Regions from separate parts of the Burkholderia sp. PU8-34 genome, predicted to be linked through region 4. Evidence: predicted binding sites of a transcription regulator. Region 4 holds the regulator's gene; each other region holds the start of a gene.
The links. The regulator FNR, encoded in region 4, switches genes on or off when oxygen is low (the NO sensors DNR and NnrR bind a similar motif). The targets are predictions, from matches to a motif close to TTGATNNNNATCAA.
Positions count from the first base shown of each region.

Region 1: the regulator FNR is predicted to act here: its motif matches at 3,733-3,746, upstream of ACV22Z_RS12635 (universal stress protein).
Region 2: the regulator FNR is predicted to act here: its motif matches at 1,524-1,537, upstream of cyoA (ubiquinol oxidase subunit II).
Region 3: the regulator FNR is predicted to act here: its motif matches at 2,736-2,749, upstream of ACV22Z_RS12610 (MBL fold metallo-hydrolase RNA specificity domain-containing protein).

Region 1 is NZ_JBSAXC010000004.1:284,081-290,069, reverse strand. It holds gene ACV22Z_RS12650 (SulP family inorganic anion transporter) at 1-1,665, opposite strand, end outside; gene ACV22Z_RS12645 (helix-turn-helix domain-containing protein) at 1,771-2,544, opposite strand; gene ACV22Z_RS12640 (response regulator) at 2,746-3,393, opposite strand; gene ACV22Z_RS12635 (universal stress protein) at 3,819-4,289, shown strand; gene ACV22Z_RS12630 (universal stress protein) at 4,358-5,191, opposite strand; gene ACV22Z_RS12625 (universal stress protein) at 5,188-5,688, opposite strand; gene ACV22Z_RS12620 (universal stress protein) at 5,780-5,989, opposite strand, start outside.
Region 2 is NZ_JBSAXC010000005.1:347,436-353,424, forward strand. It holds gene ACV22Z_RS15585 (acetyl-CoA C-acyltransferase) at 1-221, shown strand, start outside; gene ACV22Z_RS15590 (enoyl-CoA hydratase) at 313-1,080, shown strand; gene cyoA (ubiquinol oxidase subunit II) at 1,655-2,545, shown strand; gene cyoB (cytochrome o ubiquinol oxidase subunit I) at 2,549-4,561, shown strand; gene cyoC (cytochrome o ubiquinol oxidase subunit III) at 4,561-5,172, shown strand; gene cyoD (cytochrome o ubiquinol oxidase subunit IV) at 5,173-5,505, shown strand; gene ACV22Z_RS15615 (fatty acid desaturase) at 5,602-5,989, shown strand, end outside.
Region 3 is NZ_JBSAXC010000004.1:277,231-283,219, reverse strand. It holds gene ACV22Z_RS12615 (zinc-dependent alcohol dehydrogenase family protein) at 50-1,090, shown strand; gene ACV22Z_RS12610 (MBL fold metallo-hydrolase RNA specificity domain-containing protein) at 1,146-2,585, opposite strand; gene ACV22Z_RS12605 (NnrS family protein) at 2,850-4,043, shown strand; gene ACV22Z_RS12600 (hemerythrin domain-containing protein) at 4,334-4,906, shown strand; gene ACV22Z_RS12595 (aldo/keto reductase) at 4,968-5,948, opposite strand.
Region 4 is NZ_JBSAXC010000031.1:7,434-13,422, reverse strand. It holds gene epsC (serine O-acetyltransferase EpsC) at 1-755, opposite strand, end outside; gene ACV22Z_RS34945 (hypothetical protein) at 907-1,140, opposite strand; gene ACV22Z_RS34940 (DUF3005 domain-containing protein) at 1,417-1,827, shown strand; gene ACV22Z_RS34935 (universal stress protein) at 2,492-2,959, shown strand; gene fnr (fumarate/nitrate reduction transcriptional regulator Fnr) at 3,232-3,978, shown strand; gene ACV22Z_RS34925 (LysR family transcriptional regulator ArgP) at 4,024-4,917, opposite strand; gene ACV22Z_RS34920 (LysE/ArgO family amino acid transporter) at 5,019-5,639, shown strand; partial or broken gene ACV22Z_RS34915 (aldo/keto reductase) at 5,766-5,989, shown strand, end outside.

The sequences.
Region 1 (5,989 bases), on a different contig from region 4:
GGCATCCGTCACCGTCGGAAAGAAATTCGCTTGCCCGAATGTGTCGAACAATCCGTACGCGCGCAAGCGGTCCTTCACCGGCCCTTTCATTTCCGCGAAGCACAGCGCGACCCCGCGCTCCCGGAGTTCGTCGCATAGCGCGACCAGCCGGTCCGCCGCGCTGACGTCGATGTCGGTGACGGGTTCGGCCGCGACGACGAGATGTGTGACCGGCGGCCGTGCCCGCGCGAGCGCAGCGTGCAGATGTTCGCAGAAGATCTCGACATTCGCATAGAAGAGCGGCGCATCCCAGCGAAACAGCACGAGACCGGGCGTCTGCACGGCCTCCGGATGGCGGGCAATGTCGTGATAACCGCGGACGCCCGCCAGCCGGCCGAGCACCGCATCATACGGATGCCAGGCCCGCCACACGAACGACAGCAGCGATAGCGCGCTCGCGAGCAGAATGCCCGGCACGACACCGACTCCGATCACGCCCGCGAAGCACAGCATCGAGATCAGGCATTCTCCGCGGCGCAGCCGGTACAGCCGCACGACGCCGGCGATGTCGACAATGCCGAACGCCGCGTAAACCACCACCGCGGCCAGCGCGGCGCGCGGCACGCCCGTCAGCAGCGTCGGCGCGGCAACGAGCAGCAGCACGATGCAGGCCGCCGCGACAAGATTCGTGACCTGGCTTCGCGCGCCGGCTGCCATCGCGACAGGTGTGCGGGACGCGCTGCTGCTGACGGCGCAGCCCTGCAGCAGGCCGGCCAGCACATTGGCGGCGCCCAGCGCGACGAGTTCCTGATTGCGATCCGGTGTGTCGCCGGCGCGTGTGGCGAGTGCGCGCGACAGCATGCTGATGTCCGCGAAAGAGACGAGGGCGATCGCGATTGCGCCCGAGGCAAGCGCCGTCACGTCTGCGACCGAGACCACGGGAAGATGTGGCGCCGGCGTACCGGCGGGCAATGCGCCCACTGTCGCGACGCCATACAGTGACGGCAGACGTGCGGCCAGCGTTGCCCCGATCACGGCAATCAGCATCGCCGGCCAGCGCGGCGCCAGGCGCTTCAGAAGCGGAATGGATGCGAGTACGCCCAAGCCGAGCACGCACGCGCTTGCGGAGAACTGGTGATCAAGCAGCCTGCGCACGATGAGATGGGCGGTAACGGACATGTCGCCAGACGTGGCCGGCATGCCAAGCAACTCCGGCAGCCGGCCCATGATGAGCGTGACTGCGATCCCGTTCAGGTAACCGTATTGGATCGGGCGTGACAGCAGGTCGGTCACGAAGCCGAGCCGAAGCATGCCGATCAGGATGCAGATCGTCCCGGCTGACAGGGCCAGCGCGGCAGAGAGCGCCATCGCGCGTTGCGGGTCGTGGCCGGCAAGCGGCGCGATGGAGCCGGCGATCAACGCGGCAAGCGCGGAATCCGGCCCGAGCACGAGAATCCGGCTCGGGCCCAGCAACGCATAGGCCAGCAGCGCGGCGATCGACGCATAGAGCCCCGTCACGGCGGGCAGGCCGGCGGCCTGTGCATAGCTCATGCCGACCGGCACGAGCACCGCGGTGAGCGCGATGCCCGCGTAGAGATCGCGCGCAAGCCACGCGCGCCGGTAGTGCGCCAGCAGCGCAAGTCCCGGGAGGCGTCGCGCGACGGGCTCAGGAAGATGCCGGTTCATCGAAGCAGCGGAATGCACTCATTGATCGACGGCGGCCGTGCAGCGCGTACCGTTGCAGCCGCCATCGCGTGAATCTGCTGCGGCGCCATTCCGTTCTCGATGCTGTCAAATGCGCGCGAGACCTTCCGAATCCACGATGCGAATCTGCTTGCCCTGCGTTGCGACGATCCCTTTGCGCTGGAATTTCGACAGCATGCGGCTGACCGTTTCGAGCTTCATGCCGAGATAGTCGCCGATTTCGTCGCGCGTCATCCGCAGGATGAATTCCGCGGCCGAATAGCCTCGTGCCTTGAAGCGCGCTGACAGATTCAGCAGGAAGGCGGCGACGCGCTGCTCGGCGGTCATCGTGCCGAGCAGCAGCATCAACGCCGATTCGCGGACAATTTCGGCGCCCATCATCTGGTAGACGTGATGCTGCATCGGCCGCACCTCGCGACACAGCTGTTCGAGCTGGCCAAACGGGATGATGCAGACCGTGCTGTCTTCGAGCGCGATCGCATCGCCGTTGTGACGACCGGTGTGCACACCGTCCAGTCCAAGCGGCTCGCCGACGATCTGAAATCCGGTCACTTGCTCGTTGCCGTCGCGATGCACCATGACGGTCTTGAACGATCCCGTCCTCACTGCGTAGATGCTGTTGAACGCATCGCCTGCGCGGTAAAGGGTTTCACCGCGTTTGACGTGGCGTGTCGTACAGATCATCGCGTCGACACGCGCGAAATCCTCGGTCGTCAGATCCTGCGGCATGCACACGGTGCGCAGCGCGCATGTCGAACAGCGGGACGTCGTGCGCTTGGGCAGGTCGGCACGTGCCACAGGGTGTAACGGATAAAAGGGGTAGGACGGCGCGGCGGTCGCGCAATCGGCATTGCTCAGCATGTTCTGCTCCAGTTCGTTGGGTCAGCAGCTTTTGTTCCGGGACGCACTTGGCAACCCGCTTTTCTTGACCGTCAGTATGGATGGCCTGAAGCGCGAGTGAAATCAGCGAGGCTTGAAGATGCAGTAGGCGACTCGGAAGCGCTGTAGGACATTTCCTACAGGCATGCGGCGTCGTGTCGCACCTGCGGTTCGCGGCACCGGTCAAAGTTCGTCCGGATCGTCGAACAGCTTGTGTCGCATCGCATAGCGCACGAGTGCGGTGTCGTTCGGCATCTGCAGCTTTTCGAGGATGCGCGTCTTGTAGGTGCTCACGGTTTTCACGCTGACACTGAGCGCGTGCGCGATCTCGGAAATCGACTGGCCGGAGGCGACTCGGCGAAAGACGTCGAATTCGCGGTCGGACAATCGCTGGTGGGGCAGTGCGCCGGCAGGCTCATTGAGGCTTTGGGCAAATTGCTCCGCCATCGCGAGGCTGACGTACACCCCACCGGCGGCAATCTTCGTCAGCGCGGCGACCAGGTCGGCGCTCGCGCTTTCCTTGGTCATGTAGCCGGCCGCTCCGGCACGAAATGCGCGTACCGCGTATTGCTGTTCCGCGTGCATCGTCAGTACGAGGATGTGCAGCGCCGGTTTTTCGTCCTTGATCTGCTTGATCAACTCCACGCCATTGCGGCCGGGCATCGACAGGTCGAGCACGAGCACATTCGCATCCGTGCTGCGCACGAGGGCAATCGTCGATGCGCTGTCCCGCGCCTCGCCGGCGACCTCGAAACCGCTGGCGTTCTGCAGGATATGCCGAAGGCCGTCTCGCACGAGCGCGTGGTCGTCGGCAATGAGCACCCTGATCATGACAGTACGCCTCCTCGCCGACGAGATGGGCTGGATCGCGTGCAGCGCAGACGGACCCGATCGGCGCGATCCACCGTGCGCCGGTCGGCAATCCTTCTTCAACGCTCGCATCAATCGGCAGATAAAGGGCCAGACGCGGGCGGTCGGCAGTGGTGTCCGCGGCTTCGCCTGCGCCGATGATGCGGAAGTCGTGGACGGGAGACTGCAAGCCGTCCGGATCGAGACCGGCGATGTAACGAAGCCACGAGCAAAGCCGTGCAAGAATTTTGCCCGCTTTGTTGAAATTCGCCAATCTGGATGAGCGGCGGACGGAGCCGGCATGACCGCCACTGCGCATGCTTGACCGGTGTCAACGAGTGCCGCTGCTTCAGGCCCAGACTGAGCTTCTCGTTCTGACCGGAACGGACGGGGAATCGGGAGGTGTGATGTACGAACGGATTTTCGCTGCGCTCGACGGCAGTCGATGCGCACGTCTTGCGCTCGACGAGGCAATCGGGCTTGCCCGCACGTCAGGCGGCCTGATTGTTGCCGTCTGCGTCGTGTCGGATGCCCTGCGGTTTGCGGATTTCGACAGCGGTTACGTCGATCAACGCGACTGGAACGGGCTCGACGCCGAAACCGCTGCCGCGGCGGTGGCCGATGCCGAGACAGCGTTCCGGTTGAGCCAGGTACGCGGCACCGCCCGCGCGATCGACGCATGTGGCGAAGACGTTTCGGTCGTGCTGGCCCGTGCGGCCGCCGAGTGCGATGCCGATCTGATCGTGATGGGAACGCACGGCCGGCACGGGATTCGCCGGGTCTTGCAGGGCAGCGTCGCGGAATCGCTGCTGCGCGCGGCCGAGCGGCCGGTCCTGCTCGTGCGGGATGGGCCAGGCAGGCACGTTCCGGCGCTGTGACTCGGAACACGGGGCGGCTGCACACAGCCGCCCATATACGGGGTCAATGCGCGGGGTCAATGCGCGGGTCAATGCGACATCAGCACCGGCACCGTCATGGCTTCGAGGATGGTTCGCGTGGCGCCGCCGAGCACACGCTCGTGCATCCGGGTGTGGCTGTAATTGCCCATGACGAGCAGATCGGCATGCAGGTCGCTCGCCCGATTAAGCAGCGTCGCACCCGTTCCGATGCCCGCTTCGCGCGGTGTCGTCGAAAAGGACGCGCGCACGCCGTGACGCTCGAGGTAAGCGGCAACATCGACGCCCGCCGGCGTCTTGTCCGGATCCGGATGCCCGCGCTGCACCGTTTCGACGGTAACGAAACGGGCGCGTTCCAGCAGCGGGAGCGCGTCGGCAACCGCGCGGGCAGCCTCCCGGCCACCGTCCCAGGCGACAAGAATATTCTCGCCAAGGCTGCGCACCAGCCCTGCGTACGGCACGACGATGGCAGGCCGTCCGCTGCCCATCACCACGTCGTCGACGAAATGACGTGCAATATACGTCAAGCGATCCTGAGGATCCGGCTGGCCGAGCACCAGCAGATCTGCGTGACGCGCATGCAGGATCGCGGTTTCGGTCGCGGGGCCGGCGGGCGCGCGCCACTCGACGCTGCGTCCCGCGCGTTCGGCCGCTTCGAGGAAGCGCTCCTCGGCCTGCTTCCGGCGCTCCTCGCACAAGCGTTCGTACACGGCGAGCTTCAGCGGTTCGTCCGGACGCCGCAACGGCTCGGCCAAGTCCTGGCAAACCACGTAGAGGCCGATCAGGTGCGCGTTCCAGCGTCCCGCGAGATCGAGTGCGAGATCGATGCGCGCATTGCAGCGCCGGCTGTCGTCGAGATGGACGAACAAGGTCTTGTAGCTCATGACGGTTCCTTTTCGGTCGAGGCTGCGGCTGTTTCGGCGGCATGCGACGGCGCGCCGTGCGCCGTAATCATCAGGACGGGGCGCGTCGCGCCGCGCAGCACACGTTCGGCGACGCTGCCCAGTACGAGGCGCCGGATGCCGCGTCGGCCGTGCGTTCCCATGACGATCAGATCGGCACCGGTCTGCCGGGCAACGATCAGGATGCGCTCCGCGACGTTTTCACCCGGATCGGTATCGACGATTTGCGGCGTTCCCGGCACGCCGTGGGCAGCCATGCGCTTCGCGGCGTCATCGGTGACGCGCAGTCCTTCCTCGCGGAACGCGTCGATCAGGATCGACGGATCGTAGCCGGCCACATCATAGGCGGGCACCAGAAAATCGATGACGTAGACGGGCGTCAACCGTGCACCGGACTCGGACGCGAGCGTCAGTGCGGCATCGAGTGCCTGGGACGATGTTTCGCTGCCGTCAAGTGCGACGAGGATATTCGAGTACATGGCGATTCCGTTGATCAGGATGGCATAGGTTCATCATCGGCGCGCATGCGAAGATCGCGCTGATCTGGATCAAGCGGCGCGCCCGGCTCGCTCAGTGCGACATCAGCACGGGCAGCGTCATCGACGCGAGAACGGTGCGTGTCGCGCCTCCCATCAGCAGCTCGCGCCAGCGCGTGTGCCCGTAGGCCCCCATCACGAGCAGATCGGCGCCGGTTTCGTATGCGCGTGACAACAACGTGTCACCGGCCGACTCATCGGAATCGCCGGCGACGTCGAGTACGTTGACGTCTCGCGCATGGCG
Region 2 (5,989 bases), on a different contig from region 4:
CCGCGCAGTCGCTGGCGGTGATCCGCGATCTCGGCCTCGACCCGTCGAAGGTCAACCCGATGGGCGGCGCGATCGCGCTCGGCCATCCGCTCGGCGCGACCGGCGCGATCCGCGCGGCGACCGTCGTGCACGGCCTGCGCCGCCGCAACCTGAAGTACGGGATGGTGACGATGTGCGTCGGCACCGGCATGGGCGCCGCCGGCATCATCGAACGCCTGTAAGCGGGGCGGGACGGTAACGGCGACGGTGCGCGGGCCACGAGCTCGCGCACCGTTTTTTCATTCCGATAGAGGAAAGTCAAAGGAGACGGTTGTGACGGATATCCAGGTGGAACGCGCCGATGGCGTGCTGACGATCACGATCGCGCGCCCGGCGAAGAAGAACGCGCTGACGGCGGCGATGTACCAGACGATGGCCGACGCGCTCGGCGAGGCCCAGGAGGACAAGGCGGTCCGCGCGATCCTGCTGCGCGGCAGCGACGGCAACTTCAGCGCGGGGAACGATCTCGAGGACTTCCTGAAATCGCCGCCGAAGGACGAGACCGCGTCCGTGTTCCAGTTTCTCGCGCGGATCAGCAGCGCGCAAAAGCCGATCGTCGCCGCGGTGCCGGGCATCGCGATCGGCGTCGGCGTGACGATGCTGCTGCACTGCGATCTCGTCTACGCGGCCGAAACCGCGACGTTCTCGCTGCCGTTCGCGCAGCTCGGGCTGTGCCCGGAAGCCGGGTCGAGCGTGCTGCTGCCGCGTCTGGCCGGCCATCAGGTCGCGGCCGAGAAGCTGCTGCTCGGCGAGGCCTTCGACGCGCTGGAAGCGCACCGGATCGGCATCGTCAATCGCGTGCTGCCGGCCGCCGAGCTCGACGCATTCGCGGCGAAGCAGGCGGCGAAGCTCGCGGCGCTGCCGGCTTCGTCGCTGCGCGTGACGAAGGCGCTGCTGAAGGATGCGGGCGGCATTGCCGTCGCCGCGCGGATGGCCGAAGAAGCGACGCATTTCGCCGCGATGCTGCGCGCGCCGGAAGCGCGCGAGGCGATGACGGCGTTCTTCGAGAAGCGCAAGCCGGATTTCCGTCAGTTCGACTGACGCCCGGCAAAAGCGCATTACCGCCTCGGTTTTCTTCGCCGTCCGAGGCGGCAACGCGCGCACCCGCGAGCCGCCAAGCGCGCGGCTTTCATTCGGGTTTCACGGCCGACGCGTCATTCGACGCGTCGGCTCGACCATGCGTCGCTACGCGTTCGCGTGGCGTTCCGCGTTCTCCTGCATCTGCTGCATCCCGCGCCGTTCTGTGGCCGTGACCGCACTCGCCACGCGCGTCGGTGTCGACGCTGGCGTCGCGCGATGCCGATTGCCGGCGCCTTTCATGCCGCGGTGCAACGCCGTCATGTTCCCCGTTCCGCCATCGCCGCCGGCTATCTGCGGGACTTGAGCGACGGCCCCGGATCCGTTGCTCCATAGGCCGCCGCGGGCAATCGCGGGTGACGGCATCCTGCCCCGCTTGGGGCGGTTTCAGCTCAAATCGGCGAAGTTTGTCCATCATCAAGTTGCACTGCCGCAACTTTCCGTACAGTTCGCGCACAGGTCGCCGCGGCCGGGATGCGTCGCGCGATGGCGGCGCGCGACCAGCAGTTCTTCTCAACGACAATCAGGCGAACGAACAATGATCGGACGAATCACCGGCGGAGCGCGTGCGGCGCCCGTCATCGGGCTGCTGGCGGCACTCGCCGGATGCAGCGACCTTCACGTGCTCGATCCGAAGGGCGCGGTGGGCGTCGCGGAGAAATCGCTGATCGCGACGGCAACGTGGACGATGCTGATCGTCGTCGTGCCGGTAATCCTGCTCACGCTGTACTTCGCGTGGCGCTATCGCGCATCGAACCGCAGCGCGACGTATGCACCGAACTGGTCGCACTCGGCCGCGATCGAGGTCGTGATCTGGACCGTGCCGACGCTGATCATCCTGTTCCTCGGCATCCTCACGTGGCGGACCACGCACGAGCTCGACCCGTACAAGCCGCTCGAATCGTCGGTCAAGCCGATCGACGTCGAAGTCGTCGCGCTCGACTGGAAGTGGCTGTTCATCTATCCGGAGCTCGGCATCGCGTCGGTCAACCAGCTCGCGATTCCGGTCGGCACGCCGGTGAATTTCCGCATCACGTCGGACTCGGTGATGAACTCGTTCTTCATCCCGCAGCTCGGCAGCCAGGTCTACGCGATGGCCGGCATGCAGACGCGCCTGCACCTGATCGCCGACGAGGCGGGCAACTACGCGGGCGTATCCGCCAACTACAGCGGCCGCGGCTTCTCCGACATGAAGTTCCGCACGCTCGCCGAGCCGCGCGAGCAGTTCGACGCGTGGGTGCAGAAGGTGAAGGCATCGTCGGACCGGCTCGACATGACGGCATACGGCACGGTCGCGCAGCCGAGCGAGAAGGCGCCCGTGCGCTACTTCTCGTCGGTCGATCCGAAGCTCTTTCACAACATCATCGCGAAGTACAACAACGGCCACGTCCTCGACCCGAAGGACGCCGCCTGCACGACGAAGGGGTAACGCATGTTCGGCAAACTGACACTTTCGGCGATCCCGTTCGACCAGCCCATCATCATGGGGGCGAGCGCCTTCATGGGGCTCGTCGTGCTGGGCATCGTCGCCGCGCTGACGGTCACCCGTCGATGGAAATGGCTGTGGAGCGAATGGCTGACGTCGGTCGACCACAAGAAGATCGGCGTGATGTACCTGATCGTCGCCGTGCTGATGCTGCTGCGTGGCTTCGCGGACGCGGTGATGATGCGCCTGCAGCTCGCGCTCGCATATAACGGCCCCGGCTACCTGCCGCCGCATCACTACGACCAGGTCTTCACCGCGCACGGCGTGATCATGATCTTCTTCATGGCGATGGCGCTGCTGGTCGCGTTCTTCAACCTGATCGTGCCGCTGCAGATCGGCGCGCGCGACGTCGCGTTCCCGTTCCTGAACTCGCTGAGTTTCTGGATGACGGCGGTCGCCGCGATCCTGATGAACATCTCGCTCGTGATCGGCGAATTCGCGCAGGTGGGCTGGCTCGCGTATCCGCCGCTGTCCGAGCTGCAGTTCAGCCCGGGCGTCGGCGTCGACTACTACCTGTGGGCGCTGCAGATCTCCGGCGTCGGCACGCTGATCACGTCGATCAACTTCTTCGTGACGATCATCAAGATGCGCGCGCCGGGCATGACGCTGATGAAGATGCCGGTGTTCACGTGGACGGCGCTGTGCTCGAACGTGCTGATCATGGCCACGTTCCCGATCCTGACGGTCGCGCTCGCGCTGCTCGGCCTCGACCGCTACCTCGACATGCATTTCTTCACGAACGATGCGGGCGGCAACGCGATGCTGTACCTGAACCTGATCTGGGCGTGGGGGCATCCGGAGGTGTACATCCTCGTGCTGCCTGCGTTCGGCATCTATTCGGAAGTCATCGCGACGTTCGCGAAGAAGCCGCTGTTCGGCTACAAGACGATGGTGTACGCATCGTGCGCGATCATGGTGCTGGCGTTCCTCGTGTGGCTGCATCACTTCTTCACGATGGGCTCGGGCGCCGACGTCAACGCGTTCTTCGGGATCATGACGATGGTCATCGCGATTCCGACCGGCGTGAAGATCTTCAACTGGCTGTTCACGATGTACCGCGGTCGTGTCGAGTTCACGGTGCCGGTACTGTGGACGATCGGCTTCATGGTGACGTTCACGCTCGGCGGCATGACGGGCGTGATGCTGGCGATTCCCGGCGCGGACTTCGTGCTGCACAACAGCCTGTTCCTGATCGCGCACTTCCATAACACGATCATCGGCGGTGTTGTGTTCGGCTATTTCGCGGGCGTCCATTTCTGGTTCCCGAAGGTGTTCGGCTTCAAGCTCGACGAGAAGCAAGGCAAGCGCGCGTTCTGGTGCTGGCTCACCGGCTTCTACGTCGCGTTCGTGCCGCTCTACGTGCTCGGCTTCATGGGCATGACGCGGCGCCTGAACCACTACGACAACCCGGCGTGGCATCCGTGGCTGATCGTCGCCGCATTCGGCGTGGCGCTGATCGCGCTCGGCGTGGTGTTCCAGGTCGCATCGGTGTGGGTCGGCTGGCGCAATCGCAACCAGCCGCAGTATCGCGACGCAACGGGCGACCCGTGGAACGGCCGCACGCTCGAATGGGCAACGTCGTCGCCGCCCGCCGTCTACAACTTCGCGGTGATCCCGAACGTGCATGAGCTCGACGAGCTTGCGTACCGGAAGGCGAAGGGTCTCGGGCTGGGCCTCGGCAAGAACGTCCGGTACCAGGACATCCACATGCCGTCGAACACGAGCGCGGGCTTCTTCGTCGGCCTCTTCAGCCTGCTGCTCGGCTTTGCGCTCGTCTGGCACATCTGGTGGCTCGCGATCGCTTCGCTCGTCGGCATCGTCGCGACGGTGGTGCTGTACAGCGCACAGGACAACGACGGCTATTACATCCCGGCGGATACCGTCCGCAAGATCGAGGAACAACGCGCGGGCGTGCGGATGACCACGCCGTCGCCGCAAGCCGAACTGGAGGCGAACTGATGTCGTATCAATCTCTCGCGGGCGCTGCCCCTCATCCGGCGGCACACCACCATCCGCCGTCGCATTCGGTATTCGGCTTCTGGCTGTACCTGATGACCGACTGCGTGATCTTCGCGTCGCTGTTCGCGACGTTCGCGGTGCTCGGCCACCAGTTCGCGGGCGGCCCGAGCGCGAAGGACCTGTTCGACATTCCGGGCGTCGCGCTCGAGACCGCCGCGCTGCTGCTCTCCAGCATCACGTACGGTTTCGCGATGCTCGGCGCACAGCGTCGCCGGCGCGGCACCGTGTTCGTCTGGCTCGCGGTGACGTTCGTGCTCGGCGCCGCGTTTCTCGCGATGGAGCTGCGCGAGTTCTCGCACCTGATCGCGGAAGGCGCGGGCCCGCAGCGCAGCGCGTTCCTGTCGGCGTTCTTCGCGCTCGTCGGCACGCACGGGCTGCACGTGGCGGTCGGCCTGTTGTGGATGGTCGTGCTCGTCGTGCAGATCGCGCGCGGCCCCGGCATGACGGAACGCGACTTCCGGCGCCTCGCCTGCCTGAGCCTGTTCTGGCACTTCCTCGACATCGTCTGGATCTGCGTGTTTTCCTTCGTTTATCTCGCGAGCGTGATCTAAATGGCCCATTCGGAACTCATTCACCACGATGAAGCGCACGGCACGGCCGGCGGCTACATCGTTGGCTTCGTGCTGTCGGTGCTGCTGACGGCCGCGTCGTTCGGCCTCGTGATGGGCGGCGTGCTGGCGCCGAAGGCGGCAATCATTGCGCTCGCCGTGCTCGCGTTCGCGCAGATCGTCGTGCATCTCGTGTGCTTCCTGCACATGAACGCGTCGTCCAGCCAGCGCTGGAACGTGATGGCGTTCAGCTATACGGTGCTCACCGCGTTGATCCTGATCGTCGGGACGCTGTGGGTGATGCACAACGTCAGCATGAACATGATGTCGCGGTAACCGGATCAGGGCCGCGGGTCGGCCCGCCCCTCTGCGCCGTGCCTGCCGCACGGCTCCTTTCCTTTCGGGCGTGCGGGTCGCGCGCCTTTCTGCATCATGGTCAACAACGATTCCCAGACGCCGGTTCGTCCCGGCGAACCCATTCCGCATCGCAAGGTCATCCGCGCGTGGCTCGTGCCGTTCGCCACGCGCGAGATCGTGCGCCCGATCCTGCTGCTCGTGCTCGACTACCTGCTGCTGTTCGCGGCGTTCGCCGGCGCGCTGCTGGTTCCGTCGATCGTCGGCAAGATCGTCTGCGGGATGGCCGCCGGTTTCATCACCGGGCGGCTCTTCATCATCGGGCACGACGCGTGCCACCAGAGCCTGACGCCCGATCGCCGGCTGAACCGCTGGCTCGGGCGCATCGCCTTCCTGCCGTCGCTGACGCCGTACAGCATGTGGGAAGTCGGGCACAACGTCGTGCACCACGGCTACACGAACCTGA
Region 3 (5,989 bases), on a different contig from region 4:
CCGTCGTGAAAGAACGAAGGGGAAGCGCCCCTTCGCTGGAGAAAACGAAATGAGAGCACTCGTATTCCATGGCCCCGGCCGCAAGGCGCTCGAACAGCGACCGATGCCGGAGCTGCAGGCGCCGACTGACGCGATCGTCCGGATGACACGCACGACGATCTGCGGCACCGACCTGCACATCCTCAAGGGCGACGTGCCGACCTGCGAGCCCGGCCGCATCCTCGGTCATGAGGGCGTCGGCATCGTCGAGCGGGTCGGGGCGGCGGTCGACACGCTGAAGGCGGGCGATCACGTGCTGATTTCGTGCATCTCGTCGTGCGGCCGATGCGAGTACTGCCGACGTGGCCTGTATTCGCACTGCACGACGGGCGGCTGGATCCTCGGAAACCGGATCGACGGCACGCAGGCCGAGTTCGTGCGGATTCCGCACGCGCCGACGAGCCTGTACCGGATCCCGCCCGGTGCGGACGAGGACGCGCTCGTGATGCTGTCCGACATCCTGCCGACCGGATTCGAATGCGGCGTGCTGAACGGCAAGGTGCAACCGGGCTGCTCGGTCGCGATCGTCGGCGCCGGGCCGATCGGGCTCGCCGCGTTGCTGACCGCGCAGTTCTACTCGCCCGCACAGATCATCATGATCGACCCGGATCGCAACCGGCTCGACGTCGCACGGCGCTTCGGCGCGACCGACGGCATCGACGGCCGTGCCGGCGATCCGGTCGGCGAAGTGATGAAGCTGACCGATGGCGTCGGTGTCGATTGCGCGATCGAGGCGGTCGGTATCCCGGCGACGTTCGAAATGTGCACGTCGATCGTCGCGCCGGGCGGCGTGGTCGCGAACGTCGGCGTGCACGGCGTGAAGGCCGACCTGCACCTCGAAAAGCTGTGGGATCGCAATATCGCGATCACGACCCGGCTCGTCGACACGGTCAGCACGCCGATGCTGCTGAAAACCGTGCGATCGGGGCGACTCGATCCGAAGCAACTCATTACGCACCGTTTCTCGCTCGACGATGTCGACCGGGCGTACGACACGTTCAGTCACGCCGCGGACACGCATGCGCTGAAGGTGATCATCGAAGTGGCATGAATGCAGAGGGCAGGCCGCGGAGCGGGTGCTCGACACTTGCTTCGCGCGCCTGCCGTCAGGGTGACGGCGCTGCGGGTTCGTCGGCGTGTTCGTCCGCGTGCTCGTTTGCGTTTTCGCCTGTATCGGCCGCCTCGATCTCGTCGAGATCGACGGTCTGCCGATACGTCGGCACTTCGCATGCCCCATGCAGTCTTTCCTCGATACGCCGGCGCAACGCATCCGCGGCCGCAGGCTCGCCGTGGGTCACGAACGTCCGGACAGGGGGCCGCTGCATCGCGCCGAGCCACTGCAGGATTTCTTCGTAATCGGCATGCGCGGACAGCGTCGTGATGGATTCGACCTGCGCGCGCACCCGCACGTATTCGCCATGAATCTTCAGGGTCGGCTCGTGCGCGGCCAGCGCGGCGCCGCGCGTCCCCGCGGCCTGGTAACCGACGAGCGCGATCGTGTTCCGGGCATCGGGTGCGTAACGGCTCAGGTGATGCAGCACACGTCCGCCCGTCGCCATGCCGCTTCCGGCAATGATCACCATCGGGCCCCGATGCTCGGAAATGGCCTTCGATTGATCGACCGTGCGAGTCATCGTTGCCGCATGGCCAAGCGCATCGGCTTCCGACAGGGTCAGCCGATGCTCGAGGAGGTGATGGCGATAAACGGTGGTCACGTCCGACGCCATCGGGCTGTCGAGATACACGGGCATGCGCGCCATCCGACCGCTCGCCGTCAGGCGCGCGATGTAGTGCAGGATCTCCTGCGCGCGGCCGACGGTGAAGCAGGGGATCACGACCACGCCGCCGCGCGAGAACGTCTTCTCGAACAGCGCGGCAAGTTCGTTTTCGGGATCCGACTCGGGGTGCAGGCGATCGCCGTAGGTCGATTCGACGACCACGTAGTCCGCATGGGCCGGCGGCATCGGCGGCCGCATGATCGGGTCGTGGCGGCGGCCGAGGTCGCCGGAAAAGGCGAGCACCTTGTGATGCCAGTTCATGACGACGCTCGCCGCACCGAGAATGTGGCCGGCGGGGAGCAGGCGAAACGACAGCGCACTGCCCAATGCGATGCGCTCGTCGAACGCACACGGCGTGAACTGGCGCAGCACACGCAGCGTGTCGTCCGTTGTGTAGAGCGGCCTGGCCGGATGATGTTTCGAGTAGCCGTGGCGATTCGCGAAATCGGCTTCCTCCTCCTGCAGCCTGGCGCTGTCGCGCAACATGATCTCGCACAGTTCGGCGGTCGCCGCCGTGCAGTACACGGGGCCGCGGTAGCCGTCGCGTGCCAGCGCCGGAAGATAGCCGCTGTGATCGAGGTGCGCATGGGTGAGGACGACCGCATCCAGCGAGTCGGGAGGAACCGGCAGCGGGTTCCAGTTGCGCAGCCGCAGGTTCTTCGTCCCCTGGAAAAGGCCGCAATCCACCAGTACGCGTTGGTCGCCGTGCTCGACCAGGTACTTCGAGCCGGTGACGGTCTCTGTCGCGCCGAGGAAGGTCAGTTTCATCGTTCGCCTCACGGGGTATCACGAGATCGGTGGCTCGATTACACCGGATACGCGGGCCGCACGGTTGACGGAAATCACGGAGCGCTTCGATGTCGTGCACGTGTAGTGCACTTGAAATCGACCGCGAGCGGCAACATGCGGTAAGGGCGCTTGACCCAGATCATGCATTCGCACGATGCCACTGCGGGCCATATGGAATCCGGCCATATTCGATCGGAGCAGCGCTAGGATGAATCGCAGATCCATCCGCCGCTGGAGAGAAACATGAAGATCAGCGAACCGATCAGGGCGTCGTCGGCACCCGACACGCTACCGGTGCTGCAACTGGGGCTGCGGCCGTTCTATCTGGGCGGCGCCTTGTTCGGCAGCGTTGCATTGGCGGTCTGGCTCGCCGAATGGCACGGCGTGCCGGTTGCCGGACGCGCGGCGCCGCTATCAGGGCTGATGTGGCACGTGCACGAGATGATCTTCGGTTTCGTGGCAGCGATCGTCGTCGGCTTCCTGCTGACTGCCGTGCGCGCTTGGACTTCGCGCGAGACGTTGCGAGGCCCGTCGCTGGCCGCGCTCTGGCTGCTGTGGGCGGCAGGGCGGCTGTTGGTCTGGACCGGGCCGCAGACGGTTGCTGCCGTCGTCGACACGCTCTTCCTGCCGGTCACGGCAGTCGTGCTGCTGCGCGTGCTGATCTCCGTGAAGAACCGGCACAACGTGTTCCTGCCCGTGGCGCTCGCGTTGTTCGGTGGATTGAACGCGCTGTTTCACGGGTATGCCGCGACGGATCGAGTGGACCTCGCGCTGCGTACAGCGTATGCGGCGACGGGACTGGTCGTGTTCTTCGTCGCGGTAATTACCGGGCGCATCGTGCCGATGTTCACGATGAACGCGATTCCGGGTTTCACGGTCCGGCGCGTCCGGTTCGTCGATGCGAGTGCCGCCCCGGCGGTCGCGCTGACGTTGATCGCGGACGCGACAGGCGTTCCCGGCGCGATCCTGATCGCCGCTGCGTGCGCCACGGCGTTGCTGCACGTGGTCCGCATCATCGGGTGGCGGTCGTGGCGCGTCGGCAATCGGCCGATCATCTGGATCCTGCATGTGTCCAGCCTGTGGATTCCTGTCGGATTCGCGATGCTCGCGCTGTCGGCCGCGGGCGTCATGCCGCATTCGCTGGCGATTCACGTGCTGACCGTCGGGGCGATCGGCGGCGCGATCATGGCGATGATCACGCGCACCGCGCTTGGCCATACCGGACGAACCCTCGTTGCCGGGCCCTGGGAGCAGCTGTGCTATTGGCTGATGGTCGGTGCGGTCATCCTGCGGGCATTCGGGCCGCTCGTCCCGCGCGTTCCGTACGGATTCTGGCTCGACGCTTCCGGTGCCTGCTGGATCGTGGCGTTTGCTGCATACGCGATTCATTACCTCCCGTTTCTGATTTCGGCGAGGGCTGACGAACGTGCGGATTGACGTTCAACCCGGCAATGGCGGTTCAGAAGATACCCATGACCGCTCGCGACCCTGGCACCTTGTTCGGGCTCAATCGGGCAGTCGATGTATCGGCCGCGGCCGGAGGCGAATCGAGATGTGCCGATGCTGGCATGGTCTCTGTTGATGCAGGTCATGCGGGCCCGCGTCGCGCCCGCTATATTTTTTGCATGGACTCCGGAAAGCCTATGCTGAAGAACGGCGTATCGCGGGAGCCATGATCCGAACAACGCGGCCGTCGCTGCGCCGGGTTCACGCGTGAGAGGTTCGATATGAAAGCGCCGGAAGCGAGCGCCGTACAGTCCATCCTCAGGGAACACCAACAGCTCTCGACCATCATTTCGGGCATGCAGCGCTTCGTCGAACTGCTCGGCGGTGGCGTACAGACCCCTGGGTTGATGGTGCTTCGGGCGATGCTGTACTACATTCGCGAATTTCCCGAGCAAGTCCATCATCCCAAGGAGGATCGCTATCTTTTTGCGCGTCTATGGCATCGTGCCTACGACCTCGACAGAACCCTCGCCGATCTCGAGGAGCAACACGTTCAAGGCGAAGCGCTGGTGCGAAACATCGAACACGCATTGACCCGATACGAACTGGCCGGCGAGTCGGCGCTTCCGGCGTTGCGCGCGATGGTAGACGACTATGCTGCGTTCTACCGAAATCACATGCGCGTGGAAGAAGAGGTGATACTGCCTGCCGCAAGGAGATGGCTGACGGAGCAGGACTGGAACGAAGTCAGCGAGGCGTTCGGCGCAAACCGCGATCCGTTCACCGGCGTTGAAGCCGAGGAGGATCTCGGCCACCTGTTTTCACTGATCGCCAACACCATTCCGCAAGCGTAAATCCGGGGTCTCGCCGGGCGCGACAGGGTGCGACGCGCGCCACCGCTGACGTGCGTGCGGCTTACTCGTGCCCCGCTACCGCGTGCGGCATGTACGGCCCTTCGAGCGCCGCGATTTCTTCCGCGCTCAGCTCGAGCGAGAGCGCCGCAACGGCGTCGTCGAGATGCTGAGCCTTCGACGCCCCGATGATCGGCGCGGTCACGCCGGACTTCTGCAGCAGCCACGCCAGCGCCACCTGCGCGCGCGGCACGTTGCGCTGGCGTGCGATCGTCGCGACGGCTTCGACGATCGCGCGATCGTTGTCCGCATACGCTTCATAGAGCGTCTTGCCGTAGACGTCGCTCTGCAGTCGCTCGCTCGACGCATCCCAGTCGCGCGTGAGCCGGCCGCGCGCGAGCGGGCTCCACGGCAGCACCGCAATGCCCTGGTCGGCGCACAGCGGCAGCATCTCGCGCTCTTCCTCGCGATACAGCAGGTTCAAGTGATCCTGCATGCTGACGAACTGCGTCCATCCATTCAGCTTCGACGTGTAGAGCGCCTTGCTGAATTGCCACGCATGCATCGACGACGCGCCGATATAGCGCGCCTTGCCGGCCTTCACGACGTCGTGCAGCGCTTCGAGCGTTTCCTCGATCGGCGTGTGATAGTCCCAGCGATGGATCTGGTAGAGATCGACGTAGTCGGTGCCGAGACGCTTCAGGCTATGGTCGATCTCGGTGAGGATCGCCTTGCGCGACAGGCCTGCGCCGTTCGGGCCGGGACGCATCCGGTTGAACACCTTGGTCGCGATCACGACGTCGTCGCGCTTCGCGAAGTCGCGCAGCGCGCGGCCGACGATTTCCTCCGACGTGCCGTCCGAGTACATGTTGGCGGTGTCGAAGAAGTTGATGCCGGCATCGAGCGCCTGGCGGATGAACGGACGGCTCGCCGCTTCGTCGAGCGTCCACGGATGCGTACCGCGGTCGGGGACGCCGTAAGTCATGCAGCCGAGACACAGACGCGAAACCTGCAGCCCTGTCGAACCGAGCCTGACATATTCCATTGCTGTTGCTCCTTGCGATTTTCCGGTTGGGGGTGCGTCGC
Region 4 (5,989 bases):
ACGATCGGGTGGCGCGCATTGCCCTTCACGAGCGCGCCGTCGCCGTCGGCCGGGAAGCTCTTCGCGCCGAGCGTGACGGCCTGGTAGACGCGCACGCGCTCGCCGATGATTGCCGTCTCGCCGATCACCACGCCGGTGCCGTGGTCGATGAAGAAGCTCGGCCCGATCTGCGCGCCCGGGTGGATGTCGATGCCGGTGGCCGAATGCGCGATTTCGTTGATGAAGCGCGCGAGCAGCGGCACGCCGAGCCGGTGCAGCGCGTGCGCGAGCCGATGGTGCATCATCGCCAGCACGCCGGGGTAGCACAGCAGGATTTCGGTGATGTGCTGCGCGGCCGGGTCGCCCGCATACGCGGCCTGGATGTCGCTGACGAGCAACGCGCGGATCGCCGGCAACTGGGTGCCGAATTCGCGCGCGATGCCGAACGCGCGTTCCTCGAGATCGGGAAGCGGCGTGTCCGCGTGTTCGGGCAGGAACGTCAACGCGCGGCGGATCTGTTCGGACAGGATGCGCAGCGTGCTTTCGAGCGTATGGCCGACGTAATAGTCGACACTTTCGTCTGTCAAATCCGGCGCGCCGTAGTGCGTCGGGAACATCGACGCGCGCAGGCCGGTGACGATCTTGCATATCGCATCCCGGGACGGAAGTTCACGGATGCCGCGCGGATGGCGCGTGCGGTGCAGTTCCTCGCGCGACTCGCGCAAACCGGCAACGATCTCTTCGAGGCCCCACTGACGCGAAAACGATTTCGACATATCCAAAAGCAGGCGGCCTGCGCTTGACGCACACGACCGCAAATAAAAGTGACGGGTTTGCCAAGATTACCGCGTTTTTCGACCGGGGGCCGTTCGCGGCGGATCGGCCGAACGGTCAACGTCGGGCCAACGTCGGCGTACGCCGTCCGCGTCAGATCGTGACGCTGCTCGCGTCGATCCAGCGCACTGCCCAGTCGCGCGCGTGCGCGATTGCGGCGCCTTCGTCGTGGAACTGGAGTTCCGACGGAAAGAAACGATTCGCGACGAGTTCCCCGTCGCTCGATCGGGAGATCACGACGTAGGGTTTGAACGAACCGTCGCTGGCGCGCGCAGGCGCGCAGTTCAACAGATAACCGCGATGCGTGAAGGCCGATGTCGCTTGCATGAGTCCGCCACCTTAAATCCCTTGTTTCTTGTTGACGTCCCGTCTGTTAAGGGTGCTGGCGCCCTGGTGCGGGCGGAAGCGGCGATACTGCGTCCCCTGTCGCCCCTTCGTCGGAAAAGAATCATACTCTGTAGAAAACGCCTCTTCTAGCTGAAATAAATCACGACAAATCAGCGCGCGCGGCGCGGCCGCGGCGATCGCCCGCACGCCTTTTCCCGTCGTGTCCGGAACGGGACTTGCTTCGATCCGGAGAGCTTCGCCGCCAGGAGATTCGCGATGGAATCGTCTGCACAAACGCGGTCCGCGCATCCGCGCAGCATCGAGTTGTACAACGAGGACACGCACGACAGCACCGTCGACACCGACGGCAAGAACCGCGAAGCGGCACGCCTCGCGCGAGGTGAACCGATCTCGCCCGATCAGGTGACGACCAGCAATGCGTCGCTCGACAACGCGATGCCCGAATCCACGGACGGCATCGCCGGCTACGACAGCAGGCCAGGCGGCAATCATCCTGCGTTCGCGCTGCGCACCGGCTACGTGATGATCGAAAAAGGCTTCGATGCGCCGCCCCCGGTCGGCGACGAGATGCTCGGCGTGGTGCACCGGATGTACGGCAGAGAGCATTGGCCCGGCCACTCGCGACGGCCTGAACGCGTATTCGAGCTGACAACTGTGCCGCGCTAGCCGCGGCGTTTGAAGCGATCGTTCGTAAGGCGGCGTTCGCGCGGTGCCCTGCGCAGGCAACGCGCGAACGCAAGCGTCCCTGATCGCACTTCGTCCGCTGCAGCAGACGCTTTGCACAATCGCGCAGCGGCTCGACCGTCGTTTCGCGTCGCCGGCCTCGTGTCCCGAAACCGAGGCCCCGGCCCAAGCATCGTGACGCGCAACGAATCGCGTCACACCGTGTCAACTCAACGGTTCGTTCCGCCCGCGGCATTCCGCATTCGTTCTCTGGCGCAACCACTCCACCGGCGCGGCCGGCAAACCCTGCGCGCTGCCCCGCGATCGAAATCCGCACATCGCTTGACCGAAATCACGGCACGTTTCATCAATTTCGCTTCAATGACGAAGAACGGTCATCGTCGATCAGACCGACGCGTCGACGCGTACGCGCCGTGCACGTAGCGCCACGCGAAGCAGACAACCGCAGCGCTACCGGTGGCGCACGTGGTACGTCCGTGCATCCGCGGGATGTAGCGCCTGCTCTGCCGCAACCGATGCCCGAATCGCGACGCATGCCTTCTCCGCACTGCAAGGTCGCCGGCATTCGTTTACTCTGCCTCGCAGCAGTGAGCCGCTCAACTGGCCATTCGGCCAGCTTCTTTTCAACCCGCCTCTCGGAGACACTATGTACAAGCGTATCCTGGTTGCCGTCGACGGCAGCGACACTTCCCGCCACGCGTTCGATGCCGCGCTTGCGCTCGCGCAGTCGCACGGCGCGGAACTGCAGCCGTTCTACGTCGTCGAGAATGCCGCGATCTACTACAACGTGCCCGGCTACGATCCCTCAGTGCTGCGCGATCAGCTTCTCGCACAGGGCAACGACCTCGCCAAGGAATTCGCGCAGCGGATGCAGGCGGCCGGCGTGAAGGGTGAAGCGAAGCTTGCCGAAGCGTCGTCGCTCGCCGATGTGTCGTCGCTGATCCTCGACGGCGCGAACGCATTCGGCGCCGACCTGCTCGTGCTCGGCACGCACGGCCGCCGCGGCTTCCGCCGGCTCGTGCTCGGCAGCATTGCCGAGCAATGCGTACGGCACGCATCACTGCCCGTGCTGCTGATTCCGGCAGCCGCGCACGCCGACGAGCAAGCGGGCTAAGCGGCATCCGGCTCGGGCTCGGGCTCGGGCTCGGGCTCGGGCTCGGGCTCGGGCTCCGACTCCGACTCCGACTCCGGCTCAAGCTCAGGCTCAGGCTCAGGCTCAGGCTCGGCGGGCGGCAGGCGGCGGGCGGCGGGCGCCGCCAGCAGTCGGTGCGGGCCGCCGGAAATATGCGCGACGGGGGTGCGACGGATCGCGACGTTTTGTCACCCGACAGCGGCAACTTGCGGTGGGACAATGATTCCGTCGATTCAACGCCGGAGAAGATAACCATGTTGACGCCCGTCGCCACTCGCGCTGCCACCCCGCCTCATGTCGGCAGTTGGGCTCCCCGCCAGGCCGCGCACTGCTCGTCGTGCGCAATGCGCCACTTGTGCATGCCGCAGGGCCTGGCACCCGAAGCACTCAGCCGCCTCGAATCGGTCATCTGCGCCGCACGCGCGGTCAAGCGCGGCGAAGCGCTGTTCCGCGAAGGCGACGCATTCGACAACCTGTATGCGGTGCGTTCGGGTTCGCTGAAGACCGTCGCGACGCGTCACGACGGCCGCGAGCAGGTCACCGGCCTGCATCTCGCGGGCGAAGCGCTCGGCCTCGACGGCATTTGCGACGACACGCATCCGCGCACCGCGGTCGCGCTCGAAGACAGCTCCGTCTGCGTGATCCCGTACAGCGCGCTCAAGGCGCTTTGCTCCGAAGCAGGCACGATGCAGTTGCGCATGCACAAGCTGATGAGCGAGCAGATCGTGCGCGAAACGTCGCAGACGATGCTGCTCGGTTCGCTGAACGCCGAAGAGCGCGTGGCGGCATTCCTGCTCGACGTATCGTCGCGCTACCTGAAGCGCGGCTATTCGCCGACGGAATTCAATCTGCGGATGACGCGCGAGGATATCGGCAGCTACCTCGGCATGACGCTCGAAACGGTCAGCCGCACGCTGTCGAAATTCCAGAAGCGCGGCCTGATCGAGATGCACGGGCGCCTCGTGCACATCGTCGATTTCGACGGCCTGCATCACCTCTGATGCGCAGTCCGGCGCGCGCGACACGCGCGCCGCCGGCCGCCCCCGTCAATCGAGAAACAACGCGGCGCGCGCCTTGAGCGCCGCGCTGAAATCGTCGAGCCAGCCGATCGACAGACGCCAGCTCTGCCAGTACAGGTCGATGTCGACCGTGCGTCCCGCCGACATGTCGATGAGTTCGCCCGCCGCCAGCTGGCGGTCGACCATCCGGTCCGGGCACATCCCCCATCCCAACCCCGTCTCGCATGCGCGCAGATAGCCGGCAACGTGCGGTATCCAGTGCTGCGGCGGATCGAGATCCGCGCGCGTCACGCGCCGGATGAAGCGTGCCTGCAACCCGTCCTTCGGATTGAACATCACGCACGGCGCGCGGCGCAGCGAATCGCGATTGATCCCCGCGCTGAAATAGCGCGCATGAAATTCCGGCGAACACACGGCGCGATAGTGGATGCGCCCGAGCCGCGTCGAGCGGCAGCCCTGGATCGGCTCCGCCTGCGCGGTCACCGCGCCCTGCACGCTGCCGTCGCGGATCCGCGCCGCCGTGTAGTCCTGGTCGTCGATCACGAGATCGAGCAGCGTCTCGCGCTCCGCGCAGAACGGCCCCACCGCGTCGATGAACCACGTCGCGACGCTGTCGTCGTTGACCGCGACGCGCAGCGTCGGCCAGTCTGCCGCGAGCGCGCCGGGCAACGCGGGCATCCGGCCGGACAGCTCCGCCTCGAGGAGCTGCACGCGCTCGGTGTGGCGGCACAGCAGCGCGCCGGACGTCGTCGCGACGCACGGCTGCCCGCGCTTCACGAGCACGCTGCCGACCCGTTCCTCGAGCAGTTTCACGCGCTGTGACACCGCCGACGGCGTGACGTTCAGCTCCTTCGCCGCGCGCTCGAACGAGCCGTGCCGGATCACGGCCGCAAGGGCATCGAGCAATGCATAGTCGAGCATCAGTTTTCCTTAATCCGCATTAGACAATTTAGCTTTTCTTAGCTCCGCCGACCCTGCAGACTAGCGCTACCCGAAACATCCGTCTACTGCTCGCAATCATCATGAACTGGATCGCTTTTTCGCACGGCGCGGCACTTTGCGCGTCGCTCATCGTCACCATCGGCGCGCAGAATGCCTTCGTGCTGCGCCAGGGCATCATGCGCTCGCACGTCGGCAAGATCGTGCTGCTCTGCGCGCTGTCCGACATGATCCTGATCGGCGCCGGCGTCGGCGGCGCGTCGGTGCTCGTCGAACGCTATCCGACCTTCGTCCACGCGGTGCTGTACGTCGGCCTCGCGTATCTCGCGTGGTTCGGCCTCAGTGCGCTGCGCCGCGCGCTGAAGCCCGGCCATGCGACGCTCGACGTCCGCGGCGACGCGGTCGCGCCGCCGCAGCAAGGCGCGCTTGCGATCGTGCTGATGACGCTCGCGTTCACGTGGCTCAACCCGCACGTCTATCTCGATACGTTCCTGCTGATCGGCACGGCTGGCGCACGCGAGCCGGAAGGCGCGCGGCTCGCGTTCGCGATCGGCGCGATGACCGTCAGCATCGTGTGGTTTCTCGGCCTCGGTTACGGCGCGCGGATGCTCGCGCCGTGGTTCCGCCGCGCGGTCGCCTGGCGTGTGCTCGACGGCGCGATCGGCAGCATGGTGCTGTTCATGGCGGCCGTGCAGTTGCGGTGACGCCGTTCAGAAATGCGCTCCAGATCGATCCTGGCCACGCCGAACAGTCTCACAACAGACGGTTCCTCCGTTATCTGCTGCAAAACGTCCATCTTCCCGGCGCTGCGTCGCGAGCACGAAATGAACCGATCGGAGAAAATGTCCCGGTTCCGTCGGCGGCGTCGGAACCGCTCGATGCGCGCCGCCGTCTCAACCGGGATCGACGCCGTTTCGGCCAAGCACGACACTCAACCTGCCGCGATCGCGCTCGCGTGGCAGATCGCGCGGCCGAGCATCACCGCACCGATCGCCAGCGCGACGTCGCTCGCGCAACTGGCGCTGCTCGGCGACGCGATCCGCATCCGGCTCGA